4 regions of the Lysinibacillus sp. NPDC093712 genome follow, and region 1 is predicted to be linked to each of the others. Evidence: riboswitches for the same ligand, from Rfam matches in the RefSeq annotation. Region 1 holds a riboswitch; each other region holds the start of a gene.
The links. A riboswitch is a leader RNA that binds a small molecule or an ion and turns the genes downstream of it on or off. The one in region 1 is predicted to bind thiamine pyrophosphate.

Region 1 (3,180 bases):
ACCAGTTGGCTGATATAAAATTTTCACTTGCGTAATAACATTAATAGCACCCAATTCAATCATTTTTTTATTCATTTCTTCAATAATTTGGAGTAAGGTAGATAGTTCACCTTCCATTGTCGTTTCTAGTGGCTGCACTTCATAGCGCACACCTGAAGCATCGATAATCGCAATCGCCGCATCAACGAATGGAATCACATCCTCGTATTTTTCTGTTTTAGGTATAATTTGTACACTAATTAATGAATTAGCCATTTATTTTGCCCCTTTCTCTGGTAAGAAATCATTTGTAAATGCTTGCTCTGCATGAAATTCGCCTTCTAAAACGTTGTTCTTTGTCATCCAGTCCGCATAGTTTTCCCAAACTGCTAATTTTTGTTCGCCCCATTGCGCTGCATCATCTTGATATTTGTTTGCTAACCATTCCTGACTTTTATGGACAAGTGCTTTTTCTAAGTCAGGTACCGCTTCAAGCAATATATCAGCTGCTTCACTAGGATGCTCAATTGCATACTCATAACCTTTTGTAGTAGCAGCAACAAATGCCTTCACCACATCAGGATTATCCTTAATCATCTTTTCATTCGTTGCAAGTACAGGTGTATAATAATCGAGTTGCTCACTATAGTCTGTTAAATACTGCATATTTAATTTTTCTCCACGAAGCTCCGCCTCAATACCTGTCCAAGCATAATAGATCCATGCAAAATCTATATCCTTCTGCATCATTGTGAAAAAGTCTAAATCTCCAGCATTCACGATATCTAATTTCTTTATATCAGCCTGTTCTTTTTGCATAAGTGATTGTAAAACAGCTTGCTCAACTGGGGAACCCCAGCCACCATACGTTTTTCCTTCATAATCTTTTGGTGACGTAATGCCTTTTGAAGCATCTGATGCAAAGCCAGATGTATTATGCTGAATAATTGCGGCAATCGATACAAGCGGTACACCTTGTACACGTGCTTGGGTAATGCCTTCCTGATAGCTTACGCCAAACTGTGTTTTGCCCGATGCAACAAGTTGATCTGCACCAGCATCACCAGGTAATATTATGTCTACGTCTAAACCTTGCTCCTCAAAGTAGCCGAGTTTTTTCGCAACATAAAGTCCTGTATGATTCGTATTAGGTGTCCAGTCCAGTACAACGGATACCTTTTCCAATGTGCTTGTTTCCTCTTTGTTCTCTTTTTCGCTACAACCAACTAATGTTAATAATGCAGCAACAAGAACGAAAAACCACTTTTTCATGCTGTGTCCTCCAAGTCTAGTAGTTTGAAAGTGTTCACGATTGAATGTTTTCACCAGAAAAGGTATTCTCAGGCCATTTGCATCGCTTCTAATAGGTTACAACTAGTTTTAGACGGAATAATGAATCCTAAACAAAAAACGCCTAGGAATTATCCCAGACGTTTGCAAACGGTATCAAAAAATAGTATACGAATATTTTTGAATAGATGTTCCCTACGCTGGTACGAGCCAAATCAGGTTCAAAGGGTCAGCATCTAAATGGACGCAATCTCAGCTGGCAACTTCCAGCCCCCCTACATTCTTAACTTATGAACTTTTCGTTGATTATTATACCCATATCTATCGTAAAATGACAAGCTAGTAATTTTCATAATTGAAAAAAATGAGCTTTTACTGGACTATAATCTGCGACATGACTTTTGCAAATAGAAAAGGTTTTAAGCATGGAGTTTGGAGTAGCAGGCTATGCTGTATGGTATTTTGGGACAAATATCGCTTCCGAAAAAACAATCGAAAAATGTGTAAACAAAAGAACCCGAATCCATGTACTCCCCCCAATTCTTATATGATTTATGCATTTACCACGTTAAACATAAAGTTGATCTCAGATACAATTTTGGGAGGCTTTCAATTTGGTGGTGTTGCCATTACAAAAAGTTTGAATGTTGCGCATAACTTATGGTAACTTGAGTACCTTTTTCGTTAGATTGGATTGTACTCTGTAGTTCAAGCATTCGGCAAATATCTTCGATGATTTGTAGGCCAGTACCCTTTTCCTCCACATTAAACCCAACCCCATTATCTTTAAATATAATTAAGTTTTTTTGCAAAGTGATTTCCAATGTATCGCATGCTGCATGACGCAAAATATTTTGGAAGATATTATCAAATAATCTGTGCAACCAAATTTCATTACTCTTCCAATGGAATTTCGTTGAGGAATCGTTTAACACAATAGAGATTTGATTGACTTTATATAAAAAATTCCACTTTAAAATGATGGTATTGATAAGTTTTGGAACGTCTACTTTTTCCATGATTATATAGGAATTATCAACACGAGATAAGCGCTCAAAGTCATATTCATTGGATAATTTTGAAATATAGTTTATTTGTTCGTTTAGAGAATTGAAAATATCCTGATGTTGTGAAAAATCATTTTCGATTGTGTAAAGTTGTAAGCGCATAGCTGTTAAAGGCGTATTAATATCATGGCGCAACTGCGTTAAAAGTTCTAGTTTCATTTGCTCTTGTTGCATTATTTCAATTTCCTTCGATATCGTACGGTCAATGAGAAGGTTTACTGCATTGGTTAAATCCCCTAATTCATCATTTCTAGAGTAAGAAATCTTTTGAAGTCTCTTCTTGTCATTACTCGCCAACTCCATAATGGTTTGGTTTAATTCATTTATTCGTTTAATTAATGAATTAATAGATTTGGAGAATAAAATAGCCAAAGTAAAAAAACTGACGATAAATAAACCTAGCATTATTGGATAGGCTTTTGACTCAAAAAACTGGGTTTCTGTCTCATTTGAAAAATAATTGTAAATTACCGTTACAATAACATTAATCACTACAATAGAAAGAGGAACACTGAATATAACCGATAATAGCAATAGTTGATATTTCTTTTTTAGTTTCATTGTTTGACACGGGTATTCATACGATACCCTTCTCCATATACATTTTGAATAATCACACCATCTGTATCGGCAATCTTGTTGCGGAGCTTTTTAATATACACATTAATTAAATTGGGATTACGATCTTCTAGCTGCCAAAGGTAATCAATGAATTGTTCTTTAGATAAAATAAAATCTGCGTTTTCATAGAGGTAAAAGAATATTTTCTTTTCAATGGCTGTAAATTCGACTTCTTTATTATTTTGATTATTTATGACACGCTTATGAGTAACATCTATGGATA
Region 2 (3,180 bases), on a different contig from region 1:
TTATAAAATAAAGCTGTAAGTCACTACGTTTCATGTATGGTCACCTCGCAAGTATCATGAAATTTTTTGTAAGCAAAATGATTCGTTGGTCCATTGCCATTTCCAAGCGATAAATCATGGCTAATGGCTAGTTGAATAAATTTTTTCGCTTCAATAATCGCTTGTTTTAAAGGCATTTTCTGACCAATAAAAGCGGTTAATGCAGCAGAAAATGTACAGCCCGTTCCATGCGTGTTTTTCGTTGCAATTCGAGTAGATTGCATTGAAAATGTTTCGCCATCTTCAAAAAATACATAATCTGTTGCAAAATGATCGTCATGTAAATGTCCGCCTTTGATAATGACACATTGAACACCTAATTTTAATAATGATTGAGCAGCTTGCTGAATGTCTGATAAATTGTGTATTTTTCTAGCAGTCAGTGTCTCTGCTTCTGGGATATTAGGTGTTACGATTGTCGCAAGAGGTAATAAATCTTTTTTTAATGCCTCAACTGCTTCTTGTTGTAATAAGTTTTCGCCACCTTTGGCAATCATTACAGGATCAACAATAAGCGGAATATTTAACTTAGACATAGCTCGTGCAATTGTGTGAATTATATCAGAGGAAAAAAGCATACCTGTTTTTATTGCACTAATTGAAAAATCATCTAGAAGTGAATGAAGTTGTTTATTTACAAAAGCTTGTTCAATTGGAAGTACACCGTTCACTCCTAATGTGTTTTGTGCTGTTAAAGCAGTAATAACGGATGTCCCGAATACGTCTAATTCCTGAAATGTTTTTAAATCAGCTTGGATACCAGCGCCACCACCACTATCTGAGCCGGCTATTGTCGTTACAATATGCATTATTTTTCACCGCCTTTCGATAAACGGTGTAATTCATTTAAGACCGACAGTGCAAAATCACCGTTATATGGCGCAGATGAAGCGGCATGTTCAGCCACTTTTTTATAGCACGTTAATGTATTGCACAACTGAGAAAATGGCTCATTGCCTGCAATATAAGCTGCACAGCAAATGGCACTTAACAAACAACCAGTTCCTGTAACTTCTGTCATTCGAGCATGTCCACCAATAATCCATTGGGAGTGCTCTCCGTCAGTTATAAAATCTTTTTCACCAGTTACAATAACGATACAATTATATTTTTTAGAAATTTCTTTTGCTTTATCTTCAACAGATATTGAACCGCTGCCACTATCTACTCCTTTTTGTTGCCAATGAACATCAGCAATAGCGGCAAGCTCACCGATATTACAACGAATAACAGCAAAATGAACGGCTTCTAATAATTGCTGTACCACTTGTTTACGTAAATTTGTTGCTCCAACACCAACTGGATCCAAAATAATCGGTACACCTAGCGCATTTGCCTTTTTTCCAGCAAGTAACATCGATTCTTTTGTACGGGTAGTAAGCGTGCCAATATTAATCAATAAGGCTGATGCAATCGATACCATCTCCTCAACTTCCAGAGATTCATCTGCCATTACAGGCGAAGCGCCAATTGCTAATAAGCCGTTTGCTTGAAAATTTGCTACAACATAATTTGTAATACAATGAATGAGTGGCTGTTTTTTACGAATAGTTTGAAAAATCATCGTAGTCCTCCTTTTTTGGACGGACGTAAGCATGCAAAAAAGCTCTTTTTTTCGTGCGAAATATACACGTAAAAAGAGCTTATCATCAATAATAAGATGTGTGTTGCTCCCTACGTCAGTATTAACTAACAGGTTCAAAGGGTCAGGTTTTACCTTCTCAACTCGCTATGAGTCCCCCCGCAATCATGAAGTTTTTAGTTGTCCAAAATGTAACATACCTATCCACAGTATTCAATAGCATTTTATCATTAACTGGAAAGCAGTGACTGATGCCATATAATAAACCATGATAATTGTCATGACTTTCTTAAAATAAGGTTCATCCATTGAAAATCATAAAAAATGAGTTTTATAATAAACCTAGCAATAAGGAGGCAGTTATTATGAAAAGACAGGATTTAATCGCACCAGAATGGTATAACATTGTTGAGGAGATTGAGAAATATGCTCAAGACCCTACTAAAAATGCATTAATTGTTTATAATGATCATGAAGAAATTCAACACATTACATATGCAACTTTACTTGAAAAAGCAAATCAGGCGGCCCATGTATTTACTACGCAGGGACTAAAAAAAGGCGATGTGCTTTTAGTTATGGTTCCAAGATCTGTCGAGGCATATATCGTCTACATAGCGGCATTGAAAGCGGGCTTAACGATTATCCCTAGTTCAGAAATGTTGCGTACAAAGGATATCGAATATCGAATTACACATGCAAATGCAAAAGGAATAATTGCCTACGAGCCATATATTGAGCAATTTGACGAAGTAAAAAACTTAAAGGGTATTATGCAATATGTTATTGGTCATGCTCATGCACCATGGCAACCGTTGCTTGAAAAAATGGAGGAGCACCCTACAGACTATACGAATCCTACACCGACAAAAAGTACAGACAATGCATTTTTAGCCTATACAAGTGGGACAACTGGCAATCCTAAGGCAGCTGTTCATACACATAGCTGGGGTTATGCTCATTTACGGACAACAGCACCGAATTGGTTAGGTGTTCAAGAAAATGATATAGTATGGGCTACTGCTGCACCCGGCTGGCAAAAATGGATTTGGAGTCCATTCCTAGCAACTTTAGGCAGTGGTGCTACAGCCTTTGTTTATAAAGGTAAATTTAATGCATCAACTTATTTGTCATTGCTTGAAAAATTTAAAGTAAATGTATTATGTTGTACACCGACAGAGTATCGTTTTATGGCAGCACTCAATAATTTACAGGACTATAATTTAAGCGAGATTCGCCAAGCTGTATCAGCAGGTGAACCACTGAATAGTGAAGTAGTAAAAGTGTTCTCCGAAACGTTTGATATACAAGTTCGAGATGGTTACGGGCAAACGGAAAATACATTACTTGTTGGGACAATGGTTGGCATGGAAGCGCGCGTCGGCTCAATGGGTAAACCGACACCAGGAAATACAGTAGAAATAATCGATGACCTAGGACATCCTGTATCGGAAGGTGTTGTTGGGGATATCGCAGTGCATCGTGAAACACCTGCACTCTTTAAAAAATATTTCCAAGATCCTGAACGCACAAACCTACAATTCCGCGGAGAATGGTAT
Region 3 (3,180 bases), on a different contig from region 1:
GCATCTTGAAGGAAAAGAGAAGCAAAATCTAACAGTATTAGAGGAAAAGCTTGAGATGCTCCGTGCCACATATGAAGAAGCATTTAAAACCTTACAACAGACGCAAAGCTATGCAAAGGCATGTGCTGACTTTATTGATAAAGTAGAGGAAACGGCAAAGGAAATCCGTGTACTTGAAAAAGAAGCAGGTCGTGTAAAAGAGCTTTACACAGTGTTGAATGGTCAAAATCCGAAAAAACTTTCCTTTGAGCGGTATATTCAAATTAATTATTTAGATAAAATCACTGCGGCAGCAAATATTCGTTTATCCCACTTATCCAATGGACAGTTTGAATTGCGCCGTTCAGATAGATTAGAGAAACATGCGAAGCAAAGTGGGCTTGGCTTAGATGTCTATGATGCGTACACAGACCAATTAAGAGATGTTAAAACATTATCAGGTGGGGAAAAGTTTAATGCATCATTAAGTCTTGCATTAGGTATGGCCGATGTAATTCAAAGCTTCCAAGGTAATATTCGTATCGAAACAATGTTTATTGACGAGGGTTTCGGTTCATTAGATGAGGAAGCGTTAAATAAAGCGATTGACACGCTAATTGATTTACAAGACTCTGGAAGAATGATTGGTGTTATTTCACATGTAGCCGAGTTAAAGGCTGCTATGCCGGCAGTATTACACGTTGAAAAAACGTTGAGCGGACATAGTACAACACATTTTGAAGTAAAATAAGTGCCAGTCACTCAAACAATTCTGAATTCTTATGGCACTGCTAGTAGCGTTAGACCAACAAAAGTGCCAGTCACTCAAACAATTTATGTATAACAAAGTAAAAACCTACGAAGCCTCCTGCGACTTACAGAATGTTGCGCTGCCAGAAAGCGAAGTGGGTTTTTACGTTATAGGAGCCCATTGGCTATTATTTTTTGTGTGTCGTTACGTTTGGAGTTGTTCCTTTTTTTGCTGCGACCACTTTTTTGACAATCGGAATAACGATGGGCGCTAATTTTATAGCAGTTTTAACTACTTTTGATACTTTCATGAATACGACAGCTCCTTAGTACTAAATTTTAACGGATAACTCGTACAGCTTGAACAATATTCCAAATGACAATGCCTAATGAAACGAGTAAATAAATACCAAAAGATACAAACCATATGATAATAAATGTATTCCCATTAGACGAAGGATCAAACGTGTTTAATGACATTGTAGAAAATATAAAGACGATAAAGAAAATGATACCAAAGACAAACGGTATTAAATGAGAAATAAGTGCTTTGATGGAGTGTCTCTTGACATCACTATCCTTTGACACAAAATAAACGATTAACGGAACGATAAATGGTGCAAAAAAAATACTGAGATAACTAAAGGCAGATAAAATTTTTGGATTCTCCATAGTAGTCCCTCCTTTTTAATTATTTACGCATAGAAAACTCGAAAGTTTCAAAAAAATTAATGTTGAAAAGGTTGTAATTGCAAAAGTGTTTGCGTACAATGAGGGTGTTCAACAAAAAAATTAGATGTAACGACCACAAGGGGAGCTGATGATGTCAGCTGAGACTGGGCACGTAATGCCTTTACTCTTCGAACCTGTAAGTTAATGCTTGCGTAGGGATGTGGATAGAAACCGACACTTTTACGATGTGAGGCTCTGTCCTGGCATCGTTTTTTTATGCCGGATTGACATGCATATCAAATTGATTTCTATTCCTGCTCTTGTATCCTACATCGGAACAAAGGAGAGAATAATAATATGGACAAAAAAAGATTACTCATGCTGGTGGAAATTGCAATTTTCGCAGCGGTAGGACTTGTACTCGATCAAGTTTCCTTTAAAGTATGGGCACAAGGTGGCTCGGTAAGCTTAGTAATGATACCTATCATCTTAATGGCATTTCGTTGGGGCCTCTTGTCAGGGCTCACAACCGGGCTATTGATTGGTGTTATGCAAACAATGTTTGGTGCTTATATTGTGCACTGGTTTCAAGGATTACTAGATTACGGGGTAGCATTTACCGTAGTAGGTTTAGCGGCAATCGTTCGTGAACCTGTATTAAAAGCGGCAACAGCTTTAAATAAAAAGAAAATGGCCGTTTATATTGTCATTGGTACGGTGTTAGCTGGATTCCTACGTTATCTTGCGCACACATTTGCAGGTGCAGTATTCTTTGCAGAATATGCTGGCGAGCAAAACGCATGGATTTATTCAATCATTTACAATGGAACATACATGCTTCCAGCAACAATTTTAACAGCAATTGTTGCTGTGCTATTATTTACAGCTGCGCCACAATTATTGCAGCGAAAATCTTAAACACTATAAGACTGTCCTAAAAGTGAAAATAGTATGCTAAGTGTTACTTAGTATGCTAATTTTTTTATAATCCAAGATCTCCACGTGATTTGGTCGCTATTTTTTAGTGGAAGAACTTCAAAAAAGGTCTGATTATTATTTGCATGGCACTTATGAAATAATGTTAGCATAGAATAATTAAAGCGTTTGGCGTTATGGACATATAAAGTTATGTTATATTAATGAATAGATATTAGATGAAAGGGACGTTAAAAATGATTGTAAAAACGCAAGAAGAAATTGAAGCCTTTAAAAAAATTGGTCGCATTTGTGCAGAAATTCGTGAGGCAATGAAGGCAGCTACAAAACCGGGTGTGACAACACTTGAATTAGATGAAATTGCAGGCCGCATGTTTGCTGAAGCAGGAGCTATTTCTGGTCCTAAAGGTGAATATGATTTCCCAGGATACACTTGTATTAGTGTCAATGAGGAAGTTGCCCATGGTATTCCAGGACAACGTGTTATACAAGAAGGGGATATTGTAAATATTGACGTATCCGGTTCACTGAATGGCTATTTTGCAGATACAGGTATTTCATTTGTAGTAGGGGAAGGTTACGAGGATAAAGAAAAACTTTGCCACGTAGCAAAAAGTGCCTTTGATCGCGCTATGACAAAAGTAAAAGCAGGTTCTAAATTAAACCAAATTGGGAAAGCTGTAGAGCGTGAAGCATATGCAAATGATTTAACTGTTATTATGAATTTAACAGGTCATGGATTAGGTCGTTCATTGCATGATGAGCCAAACCATATTTTAAATTATTACGATGCTTGGGATTCAACAATTATGAAAGAAGGTATGGTGCTAGCAGTTGAGCCGT
Region 4 (3,180 bases), on a different contig from region 1:
GTTCAGGAAGTATGTATGGTTCAAAATTAGAGCTAGCAAAAGAAGCGGCCGCACGATCAGTTGAAATGTTACGCGATGAGGATACGCTTGGTTTTATTGCCTTTGATGATCGACCTTGGGAAATTATTGAAACCGGACCACTTGGTAATAAAGAGGAAGCAGTTGATACAATTTTATCGGTGACTCCAGGTGGTGGTACGGAAATATATAGCTCACTCGCAGCGGCATATGATAGTTTGGCAGATTTAAAATTGCAGAGGAAGCATATTATTTTATTAACTGACGGACAGTCACAATCAGGCAATTATGAAGATTTAATTGAAAATGGTAAGGAACAAGGGATTACACTTTCTACAGTGGCGATTGGGCAAGATGCAGATGGCAACTTACTACAGTCATTAAGTGATATGGGCAGTGGTCGTTTCTATGATGTTATTGATGAACAAACAATTCCTTCAATTTTATCACGTGAGACAGCGATGATTTCCCGTACTTATATAGAAGACAATCCATTTTACCCTACCATTTATAATGCAGCTGGATGGAATGCACTCTTTGCAAATGGTGTGCCACAAATGAATGCATATATTGGTACGACAGCAAAGCAGGGAGCTGCAGTAATAGCCGAAAGCGAGAAGGAAGACCCTGTATTGGCTCAATGGCAATATGGACTTGGTAAAACTTTCGCTTTCACATCAGATTCGACAGGGAAATGGGCTGGTGACTGGGCAAGGTGGCAAGAATGGGGATCATTTTGGCAAACAATCATTTCGCAAATGCTACCAAGTTATAATGATGTAGCCTATGATGTACGTCTTGATACAGATGGCTCATTTATCATCACGGACCCGACAAATGAAGCTGCCTTTTTAGATATTGTCGCTGTCGATGAATCTGGCGAGGAGCTTGATTTGCAGCTTGAAACGATTTCTGCCTCGCAAGTACGTGCAGTTGTCCAAGCTAAACCAGGGTTGATTTTTTTCCGTATTGCTGACGAAGAGCAGGCCATTTACCAGGCTGGACTAAGCGTACCGTACAGTGCAGAATATGAATTACGCCCTGTGAATGAAACACTTGTCGAGCAACTAACGAAGCAAACTGGTGGCTCTGTCTTGAAAGAACCACAAGACGTGTTCCGTAAATTCACTAACAAAGGAGCAGAGCGCCAAAATATTGCAACATGGTTACTATTAACGGGGATGCTGTTATTCTTTGTAGATATTACGATTCGACGCTTTGGATGGAGCTTCATAACAAGACATAAGCAAAAAGAAAAGTCTGTAGATGAAGCAACTGTACAGGCAGAGGACACGAACGTTGCACAGTTATTAAAAGGGATGAAAAAACGCTCTTAATTAAAAAACGATGGTACATTGCTAAAAGCAATTGCCATCGTTTTTTTATACACATAGCTACTTCGTAATAAGAATATGCGATGCGTTTTTTCGTAGACTGCTAGCAATCAAAATACCAAGAAACGCCCCAATTAAACTAGATGTAAAAAATGCAGGCATAAAAAATAATGCTCCTACGGACGTTCCCATTAATAATTGCGCATATGGTACAGCAACGAACGAGGCAAGGATACCCGTGCCAAATATTTCACCAATACCAGCTAGCCAGTTGTTGCGACTGTATTTATAAGCAAAGGCTGCACATGCCGCACCGATGACGCTTCCAGGAATCGCTAAAAGGGAGCCTGTGCCTGTTAATATACGAATCAATGCTGTAACTATAGCAACGACGATAGAAGGCATAGGACCTAATAGAATGGCGCAGATGACGTTGATCGCATGTTGTACAGGATAAGCACGAGCAATGCCAGTTGGAATGGAGACAAAAATAGAGCCTGCTACTGCAATAGCTACTAATAAAGCCATAGTAGTTAGTTTTCGAATAGACATGATAGTTACTCCTTTAAGTTTTGTGTGATGAATCGCCGATAGAACCCAGTGAACCGCCGGTAAAATGCGAGAAATCGCCGATGAAAATCCTGAAATCGCCGATAAAACCGGACAAATCGCCGGTAGACCTCGCAAAATCGCCGATAGCACTGTCTAATGAATATAAAAAAGCCGCTTCCTTGTCACGAAAGGAAGCGGCCTTGCATTTTTAAATTACACGAAAGCAAGCGTCGCCACTTCCCTCCGCTAGTGTGAACTAGATCAGGTTCAAAGGGTCCGTATATGAGCATATACGTCTCAGCCTTGTAAAGACTCCCCTAGTGGTGTTAAACGATTTAATTTTTCGATAATAAATGTACCATATTACAAATAATTGTCAATGGACTAATTTGTATCGGGCTGCATAAGATGCGGAGCCTTTTTCAATGTCCAAATGAGCGCTAATAAGAAGCATGTCATTAAAATAATTGCCCCAAATATATAAGGACTGTTCATATTCCAATCGAATAAAAGACCCGCAAGTGCAGGACCAATCATATTTCCAAGACTCATATAGGCATTGGTAAGTCCAGCGGCTAAACCTTGTTCATTGCCAGCAAGTTTAGAAATCAGTGTGTTGACGGCTGGGCGAATAAGTGTTGTTGCCGTTGAGAAAATCGTTGCGACAACTAAAATAAGTGCAAAGCCAGAAACAAATAATATGAGGAAAATAGCTACAGCAGCAATAAATAAATTGACTAATACAACTTTCATTTCCCCAAAGCGCTTAAAGAGTGGTGTTATGATGAACATTTGTACAACAACACCAAATGCGCCACCGACAGTTAAAATTATCGCAATATCGGTAGGTGTGTAGTTAAATTTGTCTGTCACAAATAATGATAATGTCGTTTGGAAATTGGCAATGCCGAACGAGAACACTAGCATAATAATCAACATAACAAAGTATGGCATTTGGACTGAACGTGCCATCTGCTTCACAAGATTGTCTTGCTTTTGTGCTTTCTGAGCTGCACTTGGTTTTGTAGAAGGTAATAACAACAATGAAAGGATAGAGGCAATAATAGCAGCTCCTCCAGCCATAAAGAATGGGAAATGCAAACTAACTTTAGATAGGAATCCACCAATACCTGGTCCAATCATAAAACCAAGAGACATCGCGGCACCTAACATGCCCATTCCTTTACCTCGTTCTTCATACGTTGTAATATCTGCTACAAACGCCATAATTGGAGGTGCTACAAAGGCAGAACCTAAACCTCCTAAGAAACGAGCA

Region 2: it holds a riboswitch for thiamine pyrophosphate, as region 1 does, so the genes downstream of both, thiM (hydroxyethylthiazole kinase) here and ACQKNX_RS05520 (ABC transporter substrate-binding protein) in region 1, are expected to answer to the same signal.
Region 3: it holds a riboswitch for thiamine pyrophosphate, as region 1 does, so the genes downstream of both, thiT (energy-coupled thiamine transporter ThiT) here and ACQKNX_RS05520 (ABC transporter substrate-binding protein) in region 1, are expected to answer to the same signal.
Region 4: it holds a riboswitch for thiamine pyrophosphate, as region 1 does, so the genes downstream of both, thiW (energy coupling factor transporter S component ThiW) here and ACQKNX_RS05520 (ABC transporter substrate-binding protein) in region 1, are expected to answer to the same signal.

The regions. Positions count from the first base shown of each region.
Region 1 covers NZ_JBNNUU010000001.1:1,048,761-1,051,940, reverse strand. Annotated here, with positions in the region: gene ACQKNX_RS05525 (thiamine-binding protein) at 1-255, opposite strand, end outside; gene ACQKNX_RS05520 (ABC transporter substrate-binding protein) at 256-1,251, opposite strand; TPP riboswitch at 1,445-1,556, opposite strand; gene ACQKNX_RS05515 (histidine kinase dimerization/phospho-acceptor domain-containing protein) at 1,899-2,897, opposite strand; gene ACQKNX_RS05510 (response regulator transcription factor) at 2,894-3,180, opposite strand, start outside.
Region 2 covers NZ_JBNNUU010000002.1:927,877-931,056, reverse strand. Annotated here, with positions in the region: gene thiE (thiamine phosphate synthase) at 1-34, opposite strand, end outside; gene thiD (bifunctional hydroxymethylpyrimidine kinase/phosphomethylpyrimidine kinase) at 24-848, opposite strand; gene thiM (hydroxyethylthiazole kinase) at 848-1,603, opposite strand; TPP riboswitch at 1,694-1,792, opposite strand; gene mbcS (acyl-CoA synthetase MbcS) at 1,987-3,180, shown strand, end outside.
Region 3 covers NZ_JBNNUU010000008.1:101,691-104,870, forward strand. Annotated here, with positions in the region: gene ACQKNX_RS21440 (AAA family ATPase) at 1-730, shown strand, start outside; gene ACQKNX_RS21445 (hypothetical protein) at 918-1,040, opposite strand; gene ACQKNX_RS21450 (DUF4870 domain-containing protein) at 1,069-1,401, opposite strand; TPP riboswitch at 1,530-1,637, shown strand; gene thiT (energy-coupled thiamine transporter ThiT) at 1,759-2,319, shown strand; gene map (type I methionyl aminopeptidase) at 2,574-3,180, shown strand, end outside.
Region 4 covers NZ_JBNNUU010000003.1:434,361-437,540, reverse strand. Annotated here, with positions in the region: gene ACQKNX_RS14740 (VWA domain-containing protein) at 1-1,355, shown strand, start outside; gene thiW (energy coupling factor transporter S component ThiW) at 1,413-1,904, opposite strand; TPP riboswitch at 2,126-2,233, opposite strand; gene ACQKNX_RS14730 (MFS transporter) at 2,289-3,180, opposite strand, start outside.